DNA from 2 places in the Hohaiivirga grylli genome. Region 2 is predicted to be linked to the other one. Evidence: predicted binding sites of a transcription regulator. Region 2 holds the regulator's gene; the other holds the start of a gene.
What was found. Region 2 encodes LexA, which represses DNA repair genes until DNA is damaged. Its sites were predicted from a motif close to TGTTCNNNNTGTGTTCNG; they were not measured.

Region 1: a site for LexA is predicted at 5,054-5,071, ahead of def (peptide deformylase). Genes of this name have one in related genera too.

The regions. Positions count from the first base shown of each region.
Region 1 is NZ_JBBYXI010000001.1:812,888-825,397, forward strand. It holds gene pta (phosphate acetyltransferase) at 1-1,013, shown strand, start outside; gene WJT86_RS03500 (hypothetical protein) at 1,056-1,442, opposite strand; gene WJT86_RS03505 (Abi family protein) at 1,714-2,706, shown strand; gene WJT86_RS03510 (DNA recombination protein RmuC) at 2,707-3,906, opposite strand; gene WJT86_RS03515 (helix-turn-helix domain-containing protein) at 4,021-4,635, shown strand; gene def (peptide deformylase) at 5,162-5,680, shown strand; gene fmt (methionyl-tRNA formyltransferase) at 5,680-6,615, shown strand; gene truA (tRNA pseudouridine(38-40) synthase TruA) at 6,646-7,395, shown strand; gene hemA (5-aminolevulinate synthase) at 7,402-8,652, opposite strand; gene WJT86_RS03540 (SDR family oxidoreductase) at 8,812-9,687, shown strand; gene kduD (2-dehydro-3-deoxy-D-gluconate 5-dehydrogenase KduD) at 9,732-10,499, opposite strand; gene kduI (5-dehydro-4-deoxy-D-glucuronate isomerase) at 10,506-11,345, opposite strand; gene WJT86_RS03555 (GntR family transcriptional regulator) at 11,366-12,094, opposite strand.
Region 2 is NZ_JBBYXI010000002.1:547,624-560,133, reverse strand. It holds gene WJT86_RS06945 (autotransporter outer membrane beta-barrel domain-containing protein) at 1-4,998, shown strand, start outside; gene WJT86_RS06940 (OmpA family protein) at 5,044-5,538, shown strand; gene lexA (transcriptional repressor LexA) at 5,729-6,436, shown strand; gene WJT86_RS06930 (ComEC/Rec2 family competence protein) at 6,473-8,515, opposite strand; gene gltX (glutamate--tRNA ligase) at 8,705-10,129, shown strand; gene gltA (citrate synthase) at 10,294-11,586, shown strand; gene lpxB (lipid-A-disaccharide synthase) at 11,623-12,510, opposite strand, start outside.

The sequences.
Region 1 (12,510 bases), on a different contig from region 2:
AGAAGATCGGTGAGCCTTCTGAACTGCGTATGCCACCTCCAGCCTTCCGCCATCGTCTGGTGGAAAGTGCCCGTAAGGCTAACAAGCGTATTGTTTTGCCAGAAGGTGACGAGCCACGCACATTGCAGGCTGCTGCTATCTGTCACGAAAAGAAGATCGCTCATTGCGTTCTGATTGGTGATGAAGATCGTATCCGCGATATCGCTGCCGCTCAGGGTGTTGAGCTGCCAGCCGATATCGAGATTGTTGATCCGAACAAGGCTAAAGCCAAGTACATTCCGCCAATGGTGGAACTGCGCAAGGCAAAAGGCATGACAGAACCGCAGGCTGAAAAAGAGCTTGAGGATACCGTTGTTCTCGGCACCATGATGCTCGCAAATGGTGATGTTGATGGTCTTGTGTCTGGTGCTGTTCACACGACAGCCAACACAATCCGTCCAGCTCTGCAGCTGATCAAGACAGCTCCGGGTTCCAGCATCGTATCAAGCGTGTTCTTCATGCTGATGCCTGATCAGGTTCTGGTTTACGGTGACTGTGCCGTTAATCCTGATCCGACAGCTGAGCAGCTGGCAGATATTGCCATTCAGTCGGCCGATTCAGCAAAGCAGTTTGGCATTGAGCCACGCATTGCCATGATCTCCTATTCAACAGGTTCATCCGGTAGTGGTGATGACGTTGAGAAGGTGCGTCAGGCAACGGCTCTGGCTAAAGAAAAGCGCCCTGATCTCCTGATCGATGGCCCGATGCAGTATGATGCTGCCAGCGTTCTCAGCGTTGGCAAGCAGAAGGCTCCGGACAGTCAGGTTGCCGGTCGCGCCAATGTGTTCATCTTCCCTGATCTGAACACAGGCAACACGACCTATAAGGCCGTTCAGCGTTCTGCCAATGTTGTATCGGTTGGCCCGATGCTTCAGGGCCTGCGCAAGCCAGTCAACGATCTGTCTCGCGGTGCTCTGGTCGACGATATCGTCTATACCATTGCCCTGACAGCTATTCAGGCAGACGCGGAATAAGTGTCTCCTTATAAAACTAAGGCGCCGCTTGCGGCGCCTTTTTTATTTTGTCTTTTCATAACCTGATAAGACCCATGTAGCTGTCTTAATGCGTTTAATCATACCTTTCTCTAGCATTCGATGTAGGTATGTCCTGAAAGTATTGTTCTTCATGTGTAAGTTTGCATATTGAGCTGCATGAAATAATTCTTGCGATTTCATAGGTTTTTTTGAGCTAGAGAGCTCTTTAATAATAATATCCTCAACTAAAGCACGGGTGATGCTATTTTTACGTTTAACATCTCTTAAGGCATAGCTTTCATGTCTAGCTTTAATAAGTTGCCTTTCTAAAGCATGTTTCTCCTGCTCCAGTTCTAAAATTTGATGTCCTATTTTTTCAATTTCTTCTAAGAGACGTTTTTCGTAAGCATGGCCTTCAATGGTATTCATTTTGTTTCATTTCTCTTTTTTGAAACATTAATGAAATTACTTATAAAAAATAAATTTTAAAAATCAATGATATAGTGTGTTGAAATATTAGGTAAAACATGATAAGAAAAGATTTATCTTTTCTTATCATGTTTTAATGTCAAAAAACTTACTTGTTGCAAAATTTTGAAGCTAGTAGATAGTTGTCAATGACATGACCGCCCTCTCTTCAAGTAGCAGCCCTTCGTTGGTATCAGTCTATTTGTACGGGGCGGTTTTGTCGTAGGGCATAATGAAATACTCTAAACCTTATTTATCTCCATCTGAACAAATTGAGCTTCTTGTTAGCCGTGGTATGCATGTTCAAGATACGGATGTAGCCCAGCAATATTTGGTGGGGATAGGATATTATAGGTTAAGTGCCTATTGGTTTCCTTTTAGGAAGAAAATCCCAAGTTCTCCAGTGCCTGCTCCGAGTATAACAGGTCGGTATATGGTTTTAGATGAATTTGTTGAGGATGCAAATTTTCAAAATATTATAGATATTTATAATTTTGATAGAAAATTACGACTAATAATCTTAGATGCTTTAGAGAGAATTGAGATTGCATTGCGTACTGATGTTGCATTGCTTTTAGGAAAATTGAGTCCTGTTGCGCATAGACATCAACAATACTTAAATGGTAACTTTACAAGGCATATTCCAAAAGAAAAAAATAATACAAGACATTTTGAATGGTTAGAGAGGCAAGATCACTTATTCTTAAGATCAAAAGAGATATTTGCCCAGCATTTTAAAACTAAATACAATTCAGATGCCCATCCACCTATTTGGATTGCTGTTGAGGCTTGGGACTTTGGTTTGTTGTCAGTATTTTTCCAAGGAATGAAACCTGAAGATCAAAATAATATAGCTTTAAAGTATAAAATTCCAAATGGACTTTTACTTTCCAAGTGGATACGGAGTCTAAATGATTGTCGTAATATTTGTGCTCATCATGGAAGGTTATGGGATCGCGGAGTCGTAAATTATCCAGAATGGGAACAGCTTTCCGACAATGAATTTTTGTGTCACATATTAATGAATAAAGTGTCTTGTCGTAAAATTTATAGTACTTTTTTATGTATCGCTTATTTTATGAGAAGTATGTCTTTCGGAGCAGATTGGCTGAAAGATTTTATCTTGCATATGCAGAGTTTTCCAGCTGGATCTTGCTTGTCTCTTTCTGACGCAGGCTTTCCAAAAGATTGGGAAACACTTCCTATCTGGGTAATAGACCAATAATCAATCGACAATCCGCAAACTTTGCTGAACCGGTAGTCTCTCTGTATCCGGCTCCGGATGTTTAGCTATGCTGGGCTTTTCTTCAAACTCAAGCGCTTCAATTTTCTGGCCGCGTTTGGTGATCTTGTCGGTTGATGTGCGGATCATCGCAACATCATCCTGTGCCTGACGGAAGTGTGTATCAAGTTTGGCAACACGGTCAGACAGGCGTGTGACGTCCACCAAAAGATGCTGGACTTCTGTCTGGATGATATGTGCTTCTTCACGGATACGGGCGTCCTTCACCAGTGACTGCATGACCTGAATGGCTAAGGTCAGCAGGGAAGGTGAGACAATCATAATCCGGGCTTTGTGGGCCTTCTGGACGATATCATCAAAATATTCTGCAATATCGGCGTAAATGGACTCTGCCGGAACGAAGAGCAGGGCAATATCCTGTGTTTCTCCGGCAATGAAGTAGCGTTCCGAAATGGCCTTGATATGTGTGTTGAGGTCATTACGTACCTGTGCAGAGGCAAGTTTGCGTGCGTCATCGGTTTTTGCTTCCCGAAGTAGATTAAACGCTTCGAGCGGGAACTTTGCATCAATAACGAGACCCCGTTCATCACCGGGTAAATGAACAAGGCAATCTGGCCGCTTGCCATTGGAGAGGGTGACCTGAAACTGATAGGAGCCGATGGGCAACCCGTCCCTGATAATCGCTTCCATGCGTCCCTGCCCGTAGGCACCACGGGTTTGCTTGTTGGACAGAACATCCTTCAGGCCGACAATTTCGCCAGTCAGGTTTGAGAGGTTCTTTTGGGCTGCATCAATCAGAGCAAGGCGTTCATTTAGTTTTGCAAGGTTCTCGTTCTGATGACGGCTGGTGCTTTCTAAACTCTGGCCAACGCGATGCTGCAAGCCATCCAGTCGCTCAGCGAGAGCGCGAACCATATCACTCTGGCGCGAACCGAAAACCTCGGCAATGGTCTGCATCCGCCCGCTCATTTCCATTTGCAGGCGATTAAGTTCATTAACGTGCTGTTCCATTTCTCGCGTGCGTTCAACTTCCATAGCCTGCGTAAAGGCCTGTTCACGCCGGGAGCGGCTCTGCATAATGATGAGCGTAATGAGCAGGATGATAATTGCCAGTCCGCCATAAAGCGTCAGCTGCCCCCAGGTGAGGGGATGGGAACCTATTGTAACAATTATTTCATTCATCTGTTCGAATCGTGCTCTCAAGAATGTTCACGAAATGTACTCTTGTTATCTTTCATACGCCACCCCTAATACGTTTAATGGTAAAAAGAGTTTCATAGGGTATGGAGAAGTGTAATGGGTTCTTCTGTTGGTGAGCGCTTAAGAAGCATCCGAAAACAGCTTGCGCTTAAGCAGGCTGAAATGGCTGCACATATGTTCATGAGTGTTAAGGGGTGGCAACTGCTTGAAACACCAAAGGCTGCTCCTAGTGCTCAAACACTCACAAAGCTTACAGAGCTTGGGTTTAGTGCTGACTGGATACTGACAGGGCAAGGCTCAATGCGCTTTGATGATGGCGTGCTTCTCGAAGCTGGGCAGGAACTGGGAACAGAGTTCAATCCTTACGTGCAGGCTATCGAATCCTTTAAAAACAAGGATCCTAAGCCTTCCGAAACATCCCAAAGCCCGCACGAGGCTATGCGTGAAACTGTGACTGTGACAGGTACCGACCCTGAATTGATGGTGCGCACGACAGGCATGGTTGAAAGCGTTTACAGAATTAACGGCATCAACCTGTCCATGTCTGATGTCATACGCATTGGGGTGCCTTACTACGACCGCCTGCGGGCAATCTCTGTGACAGGAACAGAAGATGAGCGCTTAGCGCTTCTCTCTCTGTTAAAGGCGTGGCTTGAAAAGGATATCTCCACAACGGCCAGCAGTTCAAACAATAGCAAAGCCTCGGCTTGAAACTAATCAAGACTTGAAGTTTAAATCAGCTATTGACTTATTGATCTTGCGTCCTAGCGAAATGAAAAGACCCAGTCATATTTGACAGTATACAAAAGTCTGATTTGGCGATTTCCGTTATTTTTCTGAGAAAAAGCAGGATTCATTATCTGTAATTTCAGTATCTGATTGATAAGATTATTCGAGGCGCTTTCGAAAGCCTTTTGAAGCCCGTCCGGGACAATCTTCCTAACTGTAAATCCAAGTGGCAGTATTTCCTGATACTGTGTGCCACTGTAAAAATGGGATAATAAAAAAGCACCCGGTTACCGCGCGCCCGAATGCCTTATCTCTCAACACTTACCCACCACATCCCGCCTACTGTAATATCTAATATCAGATAACAGGGTAACAGCCTTATGCGTATTAATGGGGTATTTAAAATATATTTAGAACAGATATCTTTTGCATTTATGGCAGACTGGTTTATCTGTTTTCGACGGTCCTGTTTGACCGGGCTTTCATAAACGCTTATGTGCATTTCATTATGGCTATCAGACCTCTTGTTATTTTACCGGACTCGCAGCTGCGGCTGAAATCGCAGCCTGTTGAGACAATTACTGACGAAATCCGTACTCTGGCAGAAGATATGCTGGAGACGATGTACGATGCGCCGGGTGTTGGTCTGGCCGCAATCCAGATTGGCGTGCCAAAACGTGTCGTCACGATTGATGTGGCCGATGAGGAAGAAAAGCCGGAACCTCTGGTTCTCATCAATCCTGAGATTATTGCTTCTTCAGAAGAAACAAAGCTTTATCAGGAAGGGTGCCTGTCTATTCCGGAGTATTATGCCGAGGTTGAGCGTCCGGCTGAAGTGACTTTCCGCTATATGGATCTGGATGGCAAAATAATTGAGCGCGAGGCTGATGGCTTGCTGGCTGTCTGTGTTCAGCATGAGCTTGATCATCTGAATGGCGTGCTGTTCATTGATCACCTGTCTCGTCTTAAGCGTGAGCTGGTCATTCGCAAGTTCACTAAAATTGCCAAACGTGAGGGAAATCTCTGATGAGCCTGCGCGTCGTTTTTATGGGAACACCCGATTTTGCCGTTCCGACGCTCTCCGAGATTGTCGGGCAGGGTTATGAAGTGGTCGCCTCCTATACCCGTCAGCCTGCTGCCGCGGGACGTGGTATGGAGCTGCGCCGCTCTCCTGTACATGAAATGGCTGACAGATACGGTATTCCTGTTTTTACGCCGAGTACGCTCAGGACAGAGGAAGAGCAGGCGCTTTTCCGCTCCCATAATGCCGATGTTGCTGTTGTCGTGGCTTATGGAATGTTGCTGCCAAAAGCTATTCTTGATACGCCGACTTTAGGTTGTCTCAATCTTCATGGATCATTGCTGCCACGCTGGCGAGGAGCGGCCCCTATTCAGCGTTCCATCATGGCTGGAGATGCCGAAAGTGGCGTTGCTGTCATGAAAATGGAAGAGGGACTGGATACGGGCCCCGTTGCCATGGTTGAGCGTATTGCCATTACACAGGATATGACGGCTTCAGAGCTCCATGACCGTATGATGGTGCTGGGAGCCGACCTTATGGTACGGGCTCTGGCTGCACTCTCGCGTAATGCTCTTGGTTTTACACCTCAGCCTGAGGAAGGCGTGACATACGCCCAGAAGATCACCAATGCTGAGGCACGCATTGACTGGGCTATGCCTGCGCAACAGTTACATGATCATATCCGTGGACTGTCTCCTTTTCCCGGTGCTTTCTTTGAGGCTGATTTCGGGAAGGGTAAGGAGCGTGTCAAAGTTCTGCGGACACAGCTTGTCGATGCCAAGGGTGAGGCTGGTGTTTTGCTGGATGAGCATGGAACCGTTGGTTGTGCAAATGGTGCCTTGAAGCTGGTTCAGGTGCAGCGTTCCGGTAAATCGCCCATGGCTTTTGATGAGTTTGCGCGTGGGGCACGTATTGGTGCCGGTACACGTTTTTTCGTATGAGCAGGTTGAAGGCTTTAACGGAGTTATCCGATGCCACGTTATAAACTGGTCATCGAATATGATGGCACGCCTTACTATGGCTGGCAGCTTCAGGCTGAACACCCTTCTGTTCAGGGGGCACTTGAAGCCGCGATTGAAAAGTTCTCAGGTCACCCTGTCAGGGTACAATGTGCAGGCCGGACAGATGCTGGTGTCCATGCGACCAGTCAGGTCGTTAATGTTGATCTGGAAAAGGATATGCGTGCCGATACGGTACGTGATGCTTGCAACGCGCACCTAAAAAATGCCCGGGAACTGGTTTCTGTGTTATCGGCAGAACTGGTTGACGAAAGCTTCAATGCACGCATTTCCGCACGGAAACGGCATTACCTTTATCGCATTCTTAATCGCCGCTCCTTGCCTGCTCTTGATGCCAACCGTGTCTGGCATGTGCCGTGGCAGCTGGATGCTGATATTATGCATGAGGCTGCGCAGACTCTGCTGGGGCATCATGATTTTTCAACTTTCCGGTCTTCTGAGTGCCAGGCAAAGAGTCCGATCAAGACGTTGGATCGGTTAGATGTTGAGCGCATCGGTGATGAAATCCGTATCTTCGCGTCTGCACGTTCGTTCCTGCACCATCAGGTTCGCTCTATGGTCGGGACGATAGCCAAAGCTGGAGCAGGTCGCTGGAGTGTTGCAGATGTCAGAGCTGCCCTCGATGCCAGAGACCGCAGCCGCTGCGGCCCAATGGCCCCATCCACCGGGCTTTATCTCATTGGTGTTGATTACGAAGGGTGATCAGGCTCATAGCTTGCCACCAAAAGGGCATTGGGCTGGTTGAACCTGCTGTCTGTCATTGGCAACGCGATAGCGTGCAAAGGTTTCTCCCAGAGCTAAGACCAGATCATCCATCATCTTGTCCGTGTGAAACGGGTTCGGTGTGAGACGTAATCTCTCTGTTCCCTTCGGCACTGTTGGGTAATTGATCGGTTGAACGTATATTCCGTATTCAACCATCAGAGTATCAGATATCTTTTTGGTCAGTACCGGACAGCCCACTTTGACCGGAACAATATGTGATGGGCTGTCCATCAGGGGAAGCTCTGCTTCACGCAACATTCTTTTCAGACGCGCTGCACGTTCCTGATGGCGTAATCTGATTTTGTTGTCCTGTGTGAGGGAACGGATACTTGCAATTGCAGCTGAAACCGTTGCAGGTGGCAGGGAAGTCGTGAAAATAAAGCCGGCCGCATAACTGCGGATTGCATCAATAACGGCTTTTGAAGCTGCGATATAACCACCATGGCATCCAAAAGCCTTGGCAAGCGTACCTTCAATAATTGTCAGCCTTTTCTCTGCATGATCCTGTTGGGAGACACCGCCCCCGTTATGGCCATACATGCCGACAGCATGGACTTCATCAAGATATGTCATCGCGCCATATTGATCAGCCAGATCACAGATTTCGTTGATGGGGCCGAAATCACCATCCATTGAGTACAGAGATTCAAAGGCAATGAGCTTTGGTCTGTCATAACGTTCTGCTTTGAGCAGCTCTTCCAGATGATCAAGGTCATTATGACGGAATATCTTGCGTTCACTTCCGGAAAAACGAATGCCCTCAATCATTGAGGCATGGTTATTTTCATCCGAGAAGATGATCAGATCCGGAAAGATTTTACCAAGCGTTGAAAGTGTTGCGCTGTTGGATACATAGCCGGATGTGAAGAGCAGGGCTGCTTCCTTGTTATGTAAAGAAGATAACTCTTTTTCTAAAGCAATATGGAGCTGGTGCGTTCCTGATATGTTGCGTGTGCCACCAGAGCCTGCCCCCATACGATCAAGAGCAGATTTGCCGGCATCAATAACTTCTGGTCTCAAGCCTTGCCCCAGGTAGTCATTCCCGCACCAGATAACGACATGCTCGGGTCCGGGGCCATGGTTACGTGCAAGAGGATAAATATCCTTATCCCTTTCCAGCCGTGCAAAGACGCGATAACGTCCCTCTGATTTGACTTTCTGGATTGCAGATAGAAATGCTGCTTCGTAATGCATGGCATTCTTTCTTATGATCGTTGCGGGGAATGCTTGTTTTTAAGTTTTCTAATGAGTCTCACCGTTAATTAGGTTAGCAGAAACGAATTTCCAGAAGTAAAAATGCTTTTTTGAGTTTGGAAATAAATATCCAGATTCTTTAATAGGAACGATGTTGTCATGACGATTGACCCACCTAAGCTTTTTATTTTTGGCATGGGGTATTCCAGCCTTTGTTTCATTGAACTTTACGGGCATCTGTTCTCTGAAATTGCAGGGACCGTTCGCTCTGTAGAGAAGGCGCAACAGCTGCAGCGGTTTGGTATCAGGGCTTTATCGTTCGATGATCCGATGGTCAGTACGGAATTGGCTGATGCCGGAGTTGTTCTGTCATCAATCCCTCCCTTGGAGGGTCATGATCCCGTCCTTGAGCAGTTTGGTAGTGAGATGGCTCAGCTCAAGCAGGGGCATTGGTTCGGCTATCTCTCAACAACAGGTGTCTACGGAGATCGGGACGGAGAATGGACTGATGAGGAGACTGAGATCAGTCCCGTTTCTGCGCATTCCAAAGACAGGGCTCAGATCGAGCAGCTTTGGCTGGATTGGGGCGCAAAACACCATAAGGCTGTTCATATTTTCAGACTGACCGGAATTTATGGTCCGGGACGCAATCCGCTAGAAAATTTGTTACGCGGCCGTGCGCAAAACATTATCAAGGAAGGGCAGGTTTTTAACCGTATCCACGTTGAGGATATCTGTGGGACATTGATGGCCTCCATCAAACGGCCGAATGCCGGACGGATTTATAATGTCTCTGATGATGAGCCTGCGCCCATGCAGGATGTTATTCGCTATGCTGCTGAATTGATGGATGTGAATGCCCCTGCTGAGGTTCCGTTCGATAAGGCAGAGCTAAGCCCGATGGGACGTAGTTTTTATTCAGAAAACAAACGTATTTGTAACAAACGCATCAAAGAAGAGCTTGGAGTTGAATTGAGATATCCAACCTATAGAGATGGGCTAAAGGCGATGTGGGATGTTATGTCCGAAAAATAAATAGGCATAAAAGAAAAGGCCCGGTTAACCGGGCCTTTTTTGGATTAGCGGGCGAGCCAGCCACCATCGACAGGTAATGTTATGCCCTGCACGTAATCTGATGCAGCCGAGGCCAGAAAGACGACAGCGCCACCAAGATCAGATGGCTTACCCCAGCGCGCTGCTGGAATACGGCCAAGAATCTCGGAACTGCGGGCCTCATCCTGACGAAGGGCCTGCGTATTATTCGTGGCCATATAGCCGGGGGCAATCGCATTAACGTTGATGCTCTTCGATGCCCATTCATTGGCCATCAGCTTGGTCAGGCCGGCAACACCGCTTTTTGAAGCGGTATAGGATGGAACACGAATACCACCCTGATAGGATAGCATGGAGGCAATGTTGATAATCTTGCCGCCCTTGCCGTCTGCCATCATGTTGCGGGCTACTGCCTGCGACAGAAAGAAGACCGTTTTCAGGTTGATGTTGATGACATCATCCCAATCCTGCTCTGAGAAATCAATTGCATCATTGCGACGGATAATGCCGGCATTGTTGACGAGAATATCAATGCGTGGGCCATGTTTGAGGGTTTCCGCGATAATACCGTCAATTGGTTCCTGCGAAATCAGGTTTGCCTGAATGCCGTGGAATTTCTGGCCTGTCTTTTCAATAAGTTTAGCTGTCTCATCCATGGAAACAATGGACACGCCGACAATATTTGCGCCAGCTTCAGCAAGGGCCAGAGCCATTCCCTGACCAAGGCCAGTATCCGCTCCTGTAACGAGGGCAGTTTTTCCAGAAAGATTAAATGGATTCGTTGTCATTCTCATCACTCCTCAACGCAGTGTCTGCATTGGAACCATGTCCATGTCATTGTAATCGATGTTGTCGCCGCCCATAGCCCAGATGAAGGCATAGCTTGCTGTGCCAACACCCGAGTGAATGGACCAGCCCGGGCAGAGAATGGCATCTTCATTTGAAATCATGAGATGACGCGTCTCTGTTGGTTCACCCATAAGGTGAACGACACGGGTTTCTGCATCCATGTCAAAGTAAAGGTATGCTTCACAACGGCGGTCATGGGTATGGCATGGCATGGTGTTCCACATACTGCCTGCTTCAAAATAGGTCAGGCCCATAACAAGCTGGCAGGTTTCCAGAACATTAGGATGAATGAGCTGATTGATAACACGCTTGTTGGCATGTTCCTGATCACCGACAGCCATCTTCTTAGCTTCTGCCATGCCAACCTTTTTGGTTGGATAGGTATGATGAGCCGGTGTGGAGACAAGATAGAACTTAGCTGGCTTTGCCGGGTCATTACTTGCAAAGCTGACTTCGCCAGCTTTCATGCCAACATACAGAGCTTCGCGGTTGCCAATCTCAAAAGTGTCATTGCCAACCGTTACTTTGCCTGTATTGCCAATATTAATGATGCCAAGTTCCCTTCTGTCCATAAAGGAGTTGGTGCCGATGGCAGAGAAGGGAGCGGTTAATTCAAGTTTTGAGTTAACCGGCATAGCACCACCGACAACAATACGGTCAATATGGCTATAGGTCAGTTTGACTTCGTCTTTGACGAAAACCTTTTCGATCAGAAAATGCTTACGCAGTTCATCTGTATCGAAACGTTTGACTGCATCTGGATGACAGACCTGTCTGACTTCTATTGCCATGATGTTCCTCTTTCCTGCGGTTATTGCGGATCACTGATAAAATAATCAGGGTCGAGATCCCGAATACCGTCCAGATCAGCGATGAGCTTCTCAAGGTGCTCCGCCATTTGTCTGGAGGCTGCTTCGGCGTCTTTTTTCCTGATTGCATCAACAACACTCTGGTGCTCTGAGATAATGCGCTGCAGTCGACCAGCTTGTGGCAAGGTCAGACGACGGCAACGATCCATCTGTGATTTTACAGATTGGCTTATCCGCCAGAGTGCCGGGTAGCCGGCGATATCCGCGATGATGGCGTGGAACGCCTCATCCGCCTCATGGAACATATTGTTGTCAGCTGTTTCTGCAGCAAGCTTGATCTGACGCATGGTTTCATCCAGTTGAAGGCACGTTTCTTCATTGGCATTTGCCGCAGCAAGGCGTGCACTCATCATTTCAAGTGCTTGTCTGACCACAATGTTTTCACGCAATGCAAAAAGAGGGATGCGTGAGACGAATGTCCCTGACTGAGGGAAGATATCAACCAGTCCTTCTTCGGAAAGTTTCAGCAAGGCCTCGCGAACCGGTGTACGGCTGACACTATAGGCTGTTGCAATTTCCTTTTCGTTGATTGCTGATCCGGGTGGTCTCTGGAGAGTCATAATTTCCTGACGAAGGTTTCCCAGAATTCGTACCGCGGATGTAATGCGTTTGGGTTTAGCTTTGGTCGACAGAAGAGTTTCCGTCAGCTTTGTTGCCCTGCGTCTTTTCATTTGTTTCTGAACTGGTTTTAGCATTCGTAGCCTCAATTTTTCCCCATCAGCAATTCATATTTGCCTTACTGAAAGCTCTATTGAAATGGTCTCGAAACTACCAGCCTCAAATGAAGCAGGGCTTATGCGTATTCTTCATAAGTTAATTGATACTAATATATCACTTTTGAAAAAGCAAGTGAAAAATGGCAGTAAATAACTGTAAGCTATATTGATATATTTGTTATTTGGGTGAGAAGGGCTGTTTTTCACCCTGGAAGTCGTTTGACAATCAATTTGTTGAAAAATCCATAATTAGTCTAAAAATACGGATAACAATAAATTTGCCCGGGAATCTTGAGCCTCAGGATATGGTTTTAGTGTCTTTCATGTATTATACGGATATGCATTGACCGCAGCTCAGGAAGTTCTTAAGT
Region 2 (12,510 bases):
TTACACGTTTCCGAAGATCTTGTTTCTGAAAAAAGAACCGCAAGTGGGGGTGGGGCAAACACCGAAATCTACTATAATGGGCAAATCATCGTTGATGGCAACGCAACCTTTCTAACCGAGGCAGACTGGCAAGATGTCATCCGTCTGTATGGCCTCATGGACATTAAGGGCGATATGAACGTCGTTCAGGGCAATGGTGCCGGAACGGCTAATAATAATATCCTTAATGGCACACGTGTCAGAGGTGGGCTGCTGTTTGTTGGCGGTGATTATAATCACAATGCCTTCGCAAACGGTAGCGTAACACAGGGGAACGCTAATAGTCTGGCCGTTACAGCTGAAGATCTAAAATATAATGACGTTCTGATTGAGAGGCTCCGTGGCCGCGCTTATGTTGCTGGCGACATCAATATGAATATTGGTGCTCATGAATACGTCAATTATTACGACAACAATGCAACCGGCGCTAAAGATACATTAAATTACGTTACCGGTATTCTCCTGAATGAAGGTGAGGCCAAGGTTGATGGCAATGTTAATATCAAGATTGCAAATGCCAGCAACGGCTTGGGCATTGATGTTGCAGATGGTGCACTTTGGGTCGGCGGAGCTCTGAATGTCAGCTCTGAAGGGTTGAATCAGAATGTCAGTGCGAACAACAACCTGACAGGCATTAAAATTGCCCATGAAAATGCCCTGCTCGCGACCAATGGTGCTGTAACAATTGATATGAAAACCGACAGCTCTGTTGGTATTGATGTCACTCAGGGGCAGGCACTGCTCGGAACAGGCGCAGCTTCACCAACTGTAACAGATTTCAAAAACGGCAATTATATTCTGCAAGGTACTGATTTTGCACGTGTTGTGCTGGGTGCAGGCAGTATTTCAACAGCTGGTGTAAACTCTCAGTCCGTTAAGATAACGGCAGCCAATGCGATTAAAGCAGACTTCTTACAAGCTGCCGGTACAACAATCACATCTAGTGGTGATAACTCAAACTCTGTTCTCATGCGCAGTGACAGTGGCATTATTACCTTCAGCCAGGCAGGTGTTCTGACCTCATCGGGCGACACTTCAAATGCAGCAGATATTGCCAGCACATCAGCGGACATTACTGTATTGCAGTATGATGGCGGCCGTATCGCAACAACAGGTGATACCTCGATTGCTCTCAAGGCTGTTGCCAATGGCGCAGCAACCCTGACCTTCAACCAGCTTGCCAATAACAGCATTATTGAGACAGCAGGTGTAAATTCCTCTGCCCTTAATCTTCAGGTTGCAGCTGGTGCCCTTGGCATTCTGCATCAAGGCCAGATTAAAACGTCTGGCGACACATCAGATGCAATCAAGGCAACCAGTACATCTGGCAATATTACCCTGATACAGGATGTCGGTGGAAAGGTATCAACAACCGGCCTCACCTCACTTGGTGTCAATGCTGTCTCAACAGCCGGCAGTCAGATTGATTTTGTTCAGCGAAACACGGGCTCAATTACGACAACAGGTAACAACTCGACAGGCGTACTGCTGAGTACAGCTGGTGCATCAACCTTTGCTCAGGCCCAGAATGCATCCATCACCACAACAGGAGATGATGCTGGTGCCGTACAGGTTAATGCATCAACTATTACCTTTACTCAGGATAGCGGCAGCGTGATCCAGTCATCGGGTGCAAACGCAATTGCAGCAGATATTAAAGCGTCGAACGGCCTCATAAGTGCGATTAGCTCTGGAACCATTAAGACGACCGGAGCAACTTCTGATGCTCTTCGGGCTTCGGCTACAGGCACCATCACTCTCAGACAGATTACGAATGGTACTGCGAGCGTTATCGCGACAGAGGGTGATGGCTCTGTCGGCATCAATGCAACCTCCTCGGGAGCAGGCAAAATCACCTTCCAACAGGCTGACGGTAGCACTGTCTCCACAATCGGAAATAATGCAGTTGGCGTTCTCCTGAATACGGGCGGCAATGTTGAATACGTACAGAACTCAGGCTCTGTCACAACAACGGGTTCAAATTCAGGAGCCGTTCAGGCCAACGCTGCGGCTATCACCTTTATGCAAGGTGGCGGTAGTCTGGTTCAGTCGGCAGGTATCAACTCTGTTGCAGCAAATTTCCAGGCAACAACGGGGGCACTTGATGCCAAGCTGGAAGGTGATATTAAATCACTTGGTGCAAACTCTGATGCTTTGAAAGCACGCAGCACCAATGGTGCAATTTCCATAATGCAGCTGCAGGGACTTTCAGGTAGCACCATTTCCACTGAGGGCAATGACTCTGCCGGTATCAATGCCGTCTCTTCCGGCAATGGTAAAATCAGCTTATCTCAGGCAACAAACACAAAGGTTTCCACCAAGGGAGATAACGCTGTCGGTATTATCCTGAACACCGGTGGTGCTATTGAATTCAAACAGGGGCAGACTGCATCGGTATCAACAACAGGTACAGGTTCCGGTGGCATGCAGCTTAACGGAAACTCGATCCTCTTTGAGCAGGTCTCCAGCGGTACAGTACAGACCAGTGGCAGCAATGCTATTGCAGCTAATCTTCAGACTACGACAGGCCTTGCTGATACTCGGGTAGAAGGCACTATCAGTTCTCAGGGGACAAACTCTGATGCCCTGAAGGTCGGAACGACTGGCGGTAATATTAACCTGTATGTGGCCGGTACGGCACAGATCCGTTCTGCTGGTAATTCATCTTATGGTGTTAATGCCATTGCAGGTGGTGCAGGGAATATCACGGCAACCCAGTCTGGTGGTGTATCTTCAGCAGGTAACGACGCCACCGCATTTTCCCTCAAAGCCGATAATGGCAATGTTGTTTACGTACAAAACTCTGGAGCAGGCTACACATTAGCGGCAGGCGAGAATTCCAGCGCCCTGTCTGTGTCTTCAGCCAACGGAACCTTCGACGTAACGCTATCCGGTGTTACCTCAATGTCGACAACAACACTTCAAGCAAATGCTGCTGCCGTTGTTCTTGATGGTCAAGGCACAATGAAAATTGCGCAAATTGCTGAAGTTCTGGCGAATACCAACAATATCGCCATCCTCAAACAGGATAATGGAAGCGTAGATATTGATTCTGCTGGTCATGTTGTCGGAAGCATTCTGCTGACAGGCGCAGGTGATAATACCGTGTACCTTCACGGTAAAACCGATAGCGTCGGTTCTGACATGCAGAAGATTGACGGTGGTGTCGGCGGCACAACAAAGCTGACTTTAAGTGCTGACCTGGGCGACTTCCTGATGAATGCCTACAGTGAAGGCACAGCAACACCAACAGGTATTGCAGGTGAGACATTCTCTCAGCTTCTGAACTGGAAGACTGTCGATATTGCTGATGGTGCCAGAATGAACATGGTTGGCGATGTCAGCCAGGGCGCAGGGGTTGCGATTGAAACAGTCAACATTGGAATGGGTTCAACCCTGTCTAAGACCCACATTCTGTCGACAATCATGAATGCTGATCTGGTCAACAACGAAGGGACGATTGATCTTCGGAATTTCACGGATACAGCAACCAACAAGCTGGGAATCACCGGTGACTACATTGGTGCGGCAAACTCTGTGTTGCTTGTATCTACTCATTGGAACAATGACCCGAATCCTGTCATCACAGGCAATGTGGTCTCGTCCCTTTCTGAAACAGATCACCTGCTCATTCAGGGAACTGCAACAGGCCAGACGATTGTTCGACTGCCAAATGACATTATCGGCGATATCTCTGTCGCAGATATTGTTGCACCGGGCAGTTATGAAAAGCTGACAAAGCCGGTTATCACGGTTCTGACAGATCATGAAAACGCACCGGCTGTCTTTACCGGCAGTGCCCAGACAACCAATGCAGGTGAAGCACAACTGGTTAAGCGCGGCAACGACTATGTCTTTGTTCTTCAGGCATCCAACCCATATCCGCCTGTCGTCACTCCAGTTGATCCGGGCAGCCCACCACCTGTTACACCGCCCCCAACGCCAACGCCTATTCCAATTTACTCGCAGGCAACCTCTGCCTATGTGCAGATGCCACGTGTTAATATGGAACTCGGCTACGATATCCTCGGTACTTACCATGAGCGCACCGGCGAGCCACTGGTCACAGCATGGGATAAATGCGGATACAGCTGCTCAGCAATGGTCAAGTCTCAGGCATGGGGCCGTCTAATTGCCAAACATACTGAAAATGAAGGTGAAAAACGTCTCAGCTATGAAGGAAATACCTTCATTCTGCAGGCAGGCCACGACCTTTACACACACTATGATTCAGACAATCAGGGCGCGAAGACTGTCTTCGGTGTCATGGGAACCTATGCCCGTGTCGATGATCTGAAGTTCTATGACAAATATCGCTCTGTCAGCGGCATGGTTGTCGGCGACAAGCATACCGGCAATGGTAGTGTTGAAGCAGGTGGTGTTGGCTTTTATCTGACGAAAGTCGGGGCTAAGGGCGCTTATCTGGATGTTGTTGGGCAGTTCAACTACTTCAACAATACATACAAACCACGCAGTGGTGGCGACAAGAAGTCCCAGAATGGTTATGGCCTGACACTCTCTGCAGAAGTTGGCGCACCATTCAAGATTACGGAAAACTGGTACGTTGAGCCACAGGCCCAAATTATCTACCAGCGCCTCTCGCTTGATAACTTCTATGATGGTTATCGCAATGTGAACCAGAAGGATGCCGATGGCTGGCGTGGTCGTGTAGGCTTCCGCCTCGCCTATAGTGCGCCAACAGAATACCAGCGCACCAAAACCTTCTTCCTGAAGGGAAATATCTGGCATGACTTCCAGGGCACAAGTGACGTTGCTCTTGGACGCGATGTAGTGAGCGAGCGGTATAATCATACATGGGGCGAAGTGGGAGCCGGCTTCCAGCTACCTATCAATGACAGCGCCTATGTCTTCACGGATGTTTCGTATGCGCGTTCGTTCTCGGATGCAAAGCGTGAAGAATATCGCGGCAATCTCGGATTGAAGATTGAGTGGCGCTAAGCGCCACTCTCATTCCCTTTCACATAATATCCAGTGAGAAAAATCATGAAGAAAACTATCGCAATTACGTTTGCTCTCTCTCTGCCTGTATTTCTGGCTGCCTGTAGCAATGTTGGAACCGTTCAGAACAAATGGTGTGACCCGGCACAACCTGAACAGATCACACTTTCTGCTGATGCTCTGTTTGCATTTGACCGCTCTTCAATGTCTGATCTGCTTCCAGAAGGTCGCAGAACCCTTGATGAGCTCGCTCACAAGCTGACCACCGGCTACGCTACAATCGATGCCATTAATCTCACAGGCCATACAGATCGTCTTGGCAATGGGGATTACAACATGCGTCTTGGTAAGGCCCGTGCCAATACAGTGCGCCACTATCTCATTCAGCGCGGTGTTCGTGCCCCGATCTTGACAGCAACGGCTGGCGCAACCAAGCCTATTACAACGAGCTGCAATGGAGACATTCCTTCCGCTGAGCTTAAAGAGTGTCTGGCTCCAGATCGTCGGGTAACCGTTGATATCCTCGGTGCCCGTAAGTAACGCATCTCAATATTTAAAAATGCCTCAACTTGATGGGAGCGGGATAACCTGCTCCCATTTTTTATATTCCCGCCTTACCTGAGCCTGAAGAGATTTCTGCTGTGTAGAACACAGCAAGAACATTCCTTGTGTTCTCTATTTGTTTCTGATATGCAGAATGTGATACTTCTTTTGGCCCAAGGTATTGGCGATGCTGACACGTAAACAACACGACCTGCTCTGTTTTATCAATGAACGACTGATGGAAGCTGGCGTTCCGCCCTCATTTGAAGAAATGAAGGAAGCGCTGGATCTCAAGTCAAAGTCCGGTATTCACCGACTCATCACCGCTCTGGAAGAAAGAGGCTTCATTCGCCGTCTCCCCAACCGGGCACGCGCTCTTGAAGTTATCAAGATGCCTGAAGGTGCGGCCTCCCGCCCAAAATTCAAACCAACAGTTGTTGAAGGTGGCCTGACAGCAGAGCGTATCGCTGCGCCAATCAGCAAGCCTACCCTGCCTCAGACAGATAACGACAACATCTCAATTCCGGTTATCGGCCGTATTGCAGCCGGTGTTCCGATTTCGGCCATTCAGGATCACAGTCACTCTGTTACTGTTTCACCAGAATTTCTTTCTTCAAAAGGTGAACACTTTGCACTGGAAGTGCACGGCGACTCGATGATTGAGGCCGGTATCTTCGATGGCGATCTCGTTATCCTTCGCCGTCAGGACACAGCCAATACAGGTGATATTATTGTTGCACTGATTGACGATGAGGAAGCAACTCTTAAAAGGCTACGTCGTAAGGGCTCCTCAATTGCTCTTGAGGCTGCCAATCCTGCCTATGAGACACGTGTTCTGGGCCCAGACCGGGTAAAAATACAGGGACGTTTGGTCAGCCTACTCCGTCGTTACTGAGTTTACTCACCAAGGCCCGTTTAAAACGGGCCTTTTTCATAAACCACGCTGCCATGGCCACCGGGCATTTTCGACTCTGGCATGTTCAACAATAAGCTGGTTTTGACTATTTCGTAAAACAGCTGCTGCCCCTTTTACCTGCAATGCTCTTTTATCAATAATAACAGGCGCCTGACACGTAATGGGCACGCGGGTTGTGGCAACAATGATATCAGCCCGCCGGCAATCCTCCTCAAAAGCTGCTGATTTATGAACAATCGCCACCGAAACAATACCTTCATGCGCACAACCAAGCGCATCACAACCAGCATTTTTAACCGGTTTCACCTCAGCATAAGATCGCCCGTCCCCATCCGCACGCAACCATTGCTCTGCAAGAAAACTATTGATACGGCCAACGAAAACCAATGCCCCGTTTTCTGACCTGACAGCTACGGCTCTCCCATCTCTGTCAACAAATGCAACATATTCTTTTGAAAATAGTACCGTAGAAACAATGGCAACTCCCATCGGAGCAATAAAGCCCCAGCGCAGATGAGACCGGAAATGCGTCAGCCAAATCAGGGCAATGGCTGATAATAGCAGCACCATCGGCTGCAAAGCCGAGAAGTACTGAACAGAACCGCCAAAGGTCTCAACCCATTGGGCAGCTTTCACAACCTGCCCTGTTGCAATGCCAACAGCCCACCAGACGGGCTCATCAAGCCCAAGGGGGTAACAAAGCACCCCGATGACACCTAATGGCATAATAATGAGAGATACCAGCGGCAGAGCAAGGATATTTCCGATAAGCCCAAATGGCATTGCCGTATGAAAGTGATAAACCGCAAACGGCGCTGTCGCCAGCCCGGCAGCGAGACTTGTCAAACAAAGGGCAATGAGCCAGTTCAGAGTTTTTACAAGAACCCTTTTAAAGCTTCCACTATTCGTCATCTTGAGAGATAACCTAGACGCGTAAGGGGCAAGAGATATCAAAGCTGCAGCGGCTGCAAATGACATCTGGAATCCCGGCCCAAGCAAGGCCTCAGGTGAAAAAAGCAAAATCAGTAATGCTGCAAGTGATAGATTACGCAGACTGATAGCATGCCGCCCGGCAACAATTGCTCCCAACATCACCATCGTCATGACAAGGGCACGAATGGTTGCAACGCTGGCTCCGGAAAATACACAGTAAGTAACGGCCCCAAACATAGCCGCAACGGCTGCAATTTTCTTGGTCTGCCATCTTAAAGCAATAGCGGGAAACAGCGATAAAGCATAACGAACGGACCAGAAAAACAAGCCTGCAGCAATCACCATATGAAGCCCGGAAATCGCAACAATATGGTAGATGCCGGCGGCCCTAAGGGCCTGATTGGTTTCTTCAGTGATGTAACCACGTTTTCCTGTCACCAAAGCCGCGGCAATACCACCTCCTGGCTCACCAACGGATTCATAAATCTGTTTGGCGATCCTGTTTCGCAGCCTATCAATGGAAAACATAAAACCCGATTCCAAAGTGTATTGCGCACTGTTATCAAGCAATGAAACCTGCCCAAGAACAGAGCCAACAGCACCAATACCTTTGAAATAGGCATCGCGCGCAAAATCATATCCTGATGGCCTCACAGGCTGAGGAAGAGGCAATAGCCTTACCTGAGCGTCAATATAATCACCGGCCTGCAAAATAGAACTGGGCCGTAATGTAACACGCACCTTCACAGGTATTTCCGAAGGTTTTAATCCGGAAAACTCTAAAACACGTACGGTTAGCTGCGGGCGCCGCTCGTTACGTATCTCAACACTTTCAACCAATCCTTTCAGCTGTCCAATCAATATTCTTTCAAGAACAGGAGTTTTTATGCGTTCCATTCGCAAGGCAGAACTCGTCACACCACCTGCAAAGAACCCCATTAGCATTAATAAAATGAAGAAAAAGCGTTTCCGAAAAAATATCCCAGCACCAATAAAAGCAATGGTCGAGACAAAGGCGGCCACCTTCAAGGGTATCGGTTCTGATAGCTGGAAGAACAGAACAATACCGCCGCCAAAGCTGATAACCAGCCAGCAAAGAATCCTGTAATCCTCATTTTCCCGCACCAGACATTCCCGCCATCCATTTCGGACTGCGTTCAATGAAATTGAAAAGAGGATATGGGCATCCAATAGTTTCATACGTGTAAATGCAGCTTTTCGCTTAACGTTGTCCCCACCTCATGGTAGACGACAGTAAGGCAGATATTATATGCCCAGTTTCCCTTCCTCTATCGGCAATAGATATTACTCAAAATGACCAAACCGATTGTTACGCGCTTTGCCCCGTCTCCTACAGGCTTCCTCCACATCGGAGGAGCACGGACAGCATTGTTCAACTGGCTCTTTGCCAAACGCTTTGGCGGAAAAATGCTGCTTCGTATCGAAGATACAGATAGGGAGCGCTCAACGGATGAAGCCATTCAGGCCATTATAGATGGCTTGAGCTGGCTTGGTCTCAGCTGGGATGAGGATGTCGTTTATCAGTTCAGCCGCGCTGCCCGTCACCGTGAAGTGGCAGAACAGCTTCTTGCGGATGGCAAGGCCTATTACTGTTACGCAACACCTCAGGAACTTGAGGAAATGCGTGAGCTTGCCCGTAAAGAAGGCCGCCCGCTTCGTTATGATGGCCGCTGGAGAGATAAAGACCCTTCAGAAGCTCCAGAAGGTGTAAAGCCTGTCATTCGCCTAAAAGCCCCCGTTGAAGGCGAAACCATTGTAAATGATCACGTCCAAGGGCGCGTTACATGGCAGAACAAAGATCTTGATGACCTTGTACTGCTGCGTTCTGACGGCACACCAACATATATGCTGGCTGTCGTTGTGGACGATCATGATATGAATGTTACACATGTCATTCGTGGTGATGATCACCTCACCAATGCAGCTCGACAGACACATATCTATAATGCAATGGGGTGGGATGTTCCTGAATGGGCCCATATTCCATTGATTCACGGTGCAGATGGAGCAAAACTCTCCAAACGCCATGGTGCCCTTGGTGTCGATGCCTACCGCAGCATGGGCTATCTGCCGGATGCATTGAGAAACTATCTTGTTCGCCTCGGCTGGAGCCATGGTGATCAGGAGATATTCTCAACGGAAGAAATGATTGCAGCATTCAATCTTGAGCAGATTGGTCGCTCCCCTGCACGCTTTGACTTTGCCAAGCTTGAAAACCTTAATGGCCATTATATGCGCCAGACAGATGATGCACAGCTGCTTAAAGCTATTGAAATCATCCTTCCGGAGGTTGGCTCTGAGCGTGGAGCACCAAGCCAGCTAAATAATGAGCTGAAAGCTTTGTTTCTTGCCTCAATGGCAGGGTTGAAAGAACGCGCAAAAACTCTGATTGAGCTGATTGATAATGCTTATTATCTTTATGCTTCACGCCCATTGAATTTTGATGAAAAGGCAGCCAAGCTGCTCGAAGATGGCTCTGATCGTCTTTCTGGCATCATTTCAAAGCTGGAAGCGGTTTCTGACTGGAATACCGAAAATATAGAGGCTGTCATACGTGCGCACGCACACGACATCGAAGCCAAATTAGGCCAGGTTGCCCAGCCACTTCGTGCCGCAGTAACGGGGCGTTCAACCTCCCCAGGACTGTTTGAGGTCATGGCAATCCTTGGAAAGAAAGAAATCCTCGCTCGTTTGGCAGATTGTGGAATATCAGACTGATATTCCACAATTATCGCATTGTTCTTTAGGCGTGCTTGATACGACCGAGAGGATGGAGTACCGACATATATTACGTACCTGCGACCGAATAGCGCATTAGCATGTTAAGCTATGTATTGTTGTTGTATTTGGTCCGGTAAACATCACGAAAGGTGGGTAAATTCATGGCAAAAAAATCCAGCACCCTCACCATTGATGGTCAGCAATTCGAGCTTCCTGTTTTTGAAGGAACCATCGGCCCAAGCGTCGTCGATATTTCTAAGCTGTACGGTCAATCCGGTCACTTTACGTATGACCCTGGCTTCACATCTACAGCAAGTTGCGAATCCAAGATCACTTACATCGATGGCGATAAGGGTATCTTGTTGTATCGCGGCTATCCAATTGAACAGCTTGCAGAGCAAGGTGACTTTTTGGAAACATGCTATCTCCTGCTTTATGGAGAGCTTCCTACAGCCGCTGAAAAAGCTGACTTTGACATGCGTGTTACGAAACACACGATGGTCAATGACCAGATGCACCGCTTCTTTCAGGGCTTCCGCCGCGACGCACACCCAATGTCTATCATGGTTGCTGTCGTTGGTGCTCTCTCGGCCTTCTATCACGACTCGATTGACATCTCTGATCCGCAGCAGCGGATGATTGCTTCGATGCGTATGATCTCCAAGCTGCCAACAATCGCGGCTATGGCATATAAGTACTCTGTCGGTCAGCCATTCGTTTATCCGCAGAATAGCCTCAGCTATGCAGCAAACTTCCTGCGCATGTGCTTTGCCGTTCCATGTGAAGAATATCAGGTGAATCCGGTTCTGGCCCGCGCGCTCGACAAGATTTTCATCCTGCACGCTGATCATGAACAGAATGCATCGACTTCAACAGTACGCCTTGCCGGCTCTTCTGGTGCAAATCCATTCGCATGTATTGCGGCTGGTATTGCCTGCCTGTGGGGCCCTGCTCATGGCGGCGCAAACGAAGCAGCTCTCAAGATGCTTGAAGAAATCGGAACACCAGATCGTATTCCGGAGTTTATCAAGCGCGCTAAAGATAAAGATGATCCGTTCCGCCTGATGGGCTTTGGTCACCGTGTTTATAAAAACTATGATCCACGTGCCCGCATCATGCAGAAAACAACTCATGAAGTTCTCGCTGAAATCGGTGATACCGATGATCCGATCTTCGAAGTTGCCAAGGAACTGGAACGTATTGCTCTTCAGGATGAATACTTCATTGAGAAGAAGCTGTATCCGAATATCGACTTCTATTCCGGTATTACATTGCGTGCCATGGGCTTTCCGACATCCATGTTTACTGTTCTGTTTGCGCTGGCCCGTACCGTCGGCTGGATTGCTCAGTGGATGGAAATGATTGAGGATCCACACCAGAAGATTGGCCGTCCGCGCCAGCTTTATACAGGTTCCCCTCAGCGGGATTACCGTACATTATCCCAGCGTGGATAATCCAATAATAAAGGGGCCATTCAGGCCCCTTTTAATTTATCTGGCTGTCTCTAAAACAATCCTTGCGGCACGTTCACTTGGCGCTTCCCCACCAATTCCCATCAGATCATCCAACCTGTCGAACTGTGCCAGTTGCTGCTGACGCTCAGGCGTATCTGAAAGAAGCGGCCTCAGGGCTGCAGAAAGCTTCTCTGGTGTACAGTCCTGCTGAATAAACTCAGGTACGGTCTTATTTTGCAAGACAAGGTTTGCCAGCACAATCGACTCGACTTTAACGAGAAAACGAAGCTGCTCTTCAAACTTTGAAACCTTATAGCCAACAACCATGGGCACTTTTGAGAGAGCAAGCTCCAGTGTTACCGTTCCAGAGGCCGCCAGTGCCGCATGGGCGCCCCTAAAAGCTGCGAGCTTAGCTTCTTCTCCAAATACGAGCTTAGGCTGCACCCGCCAGTTCTTGGAACGCTCCTCAATTTCCCTAGCGTGATGCGCAACAGCCGGAATAATGACATCAAAGCCTCCGGGGTTTTCTGCATCCAGCAACGCAACAGCTTCCCCAAAGGGTTCCATAAGACGAGAGACCTCTGAACGTCTGCTACCAGGCAAAACAATGAGCTGTTTCCGCCCATGATCTATTGGCTTCCGTTCATTGTCCTTTGGCCTGAACTCACTGATACGCTCGATTAACGGGTGCCCAACATAACTGCATGGCGGACCATCCAGACGTTTATGAGCAGCAGGCTCGAATGGCAGGATAGCCATAACATGATCAACATAAGCGCGCATCTTTTTGGCGCGCCCCGGCCGCCAAGCCCAGACAGATGGACTAACGTAATCCACGATTGGAATATGCGGCGCTTTTTGTCGAACCCGTTTGGCAACCCGATGCGTGAAATCAGGGCTATCAATAATGACCAGCACATCAGG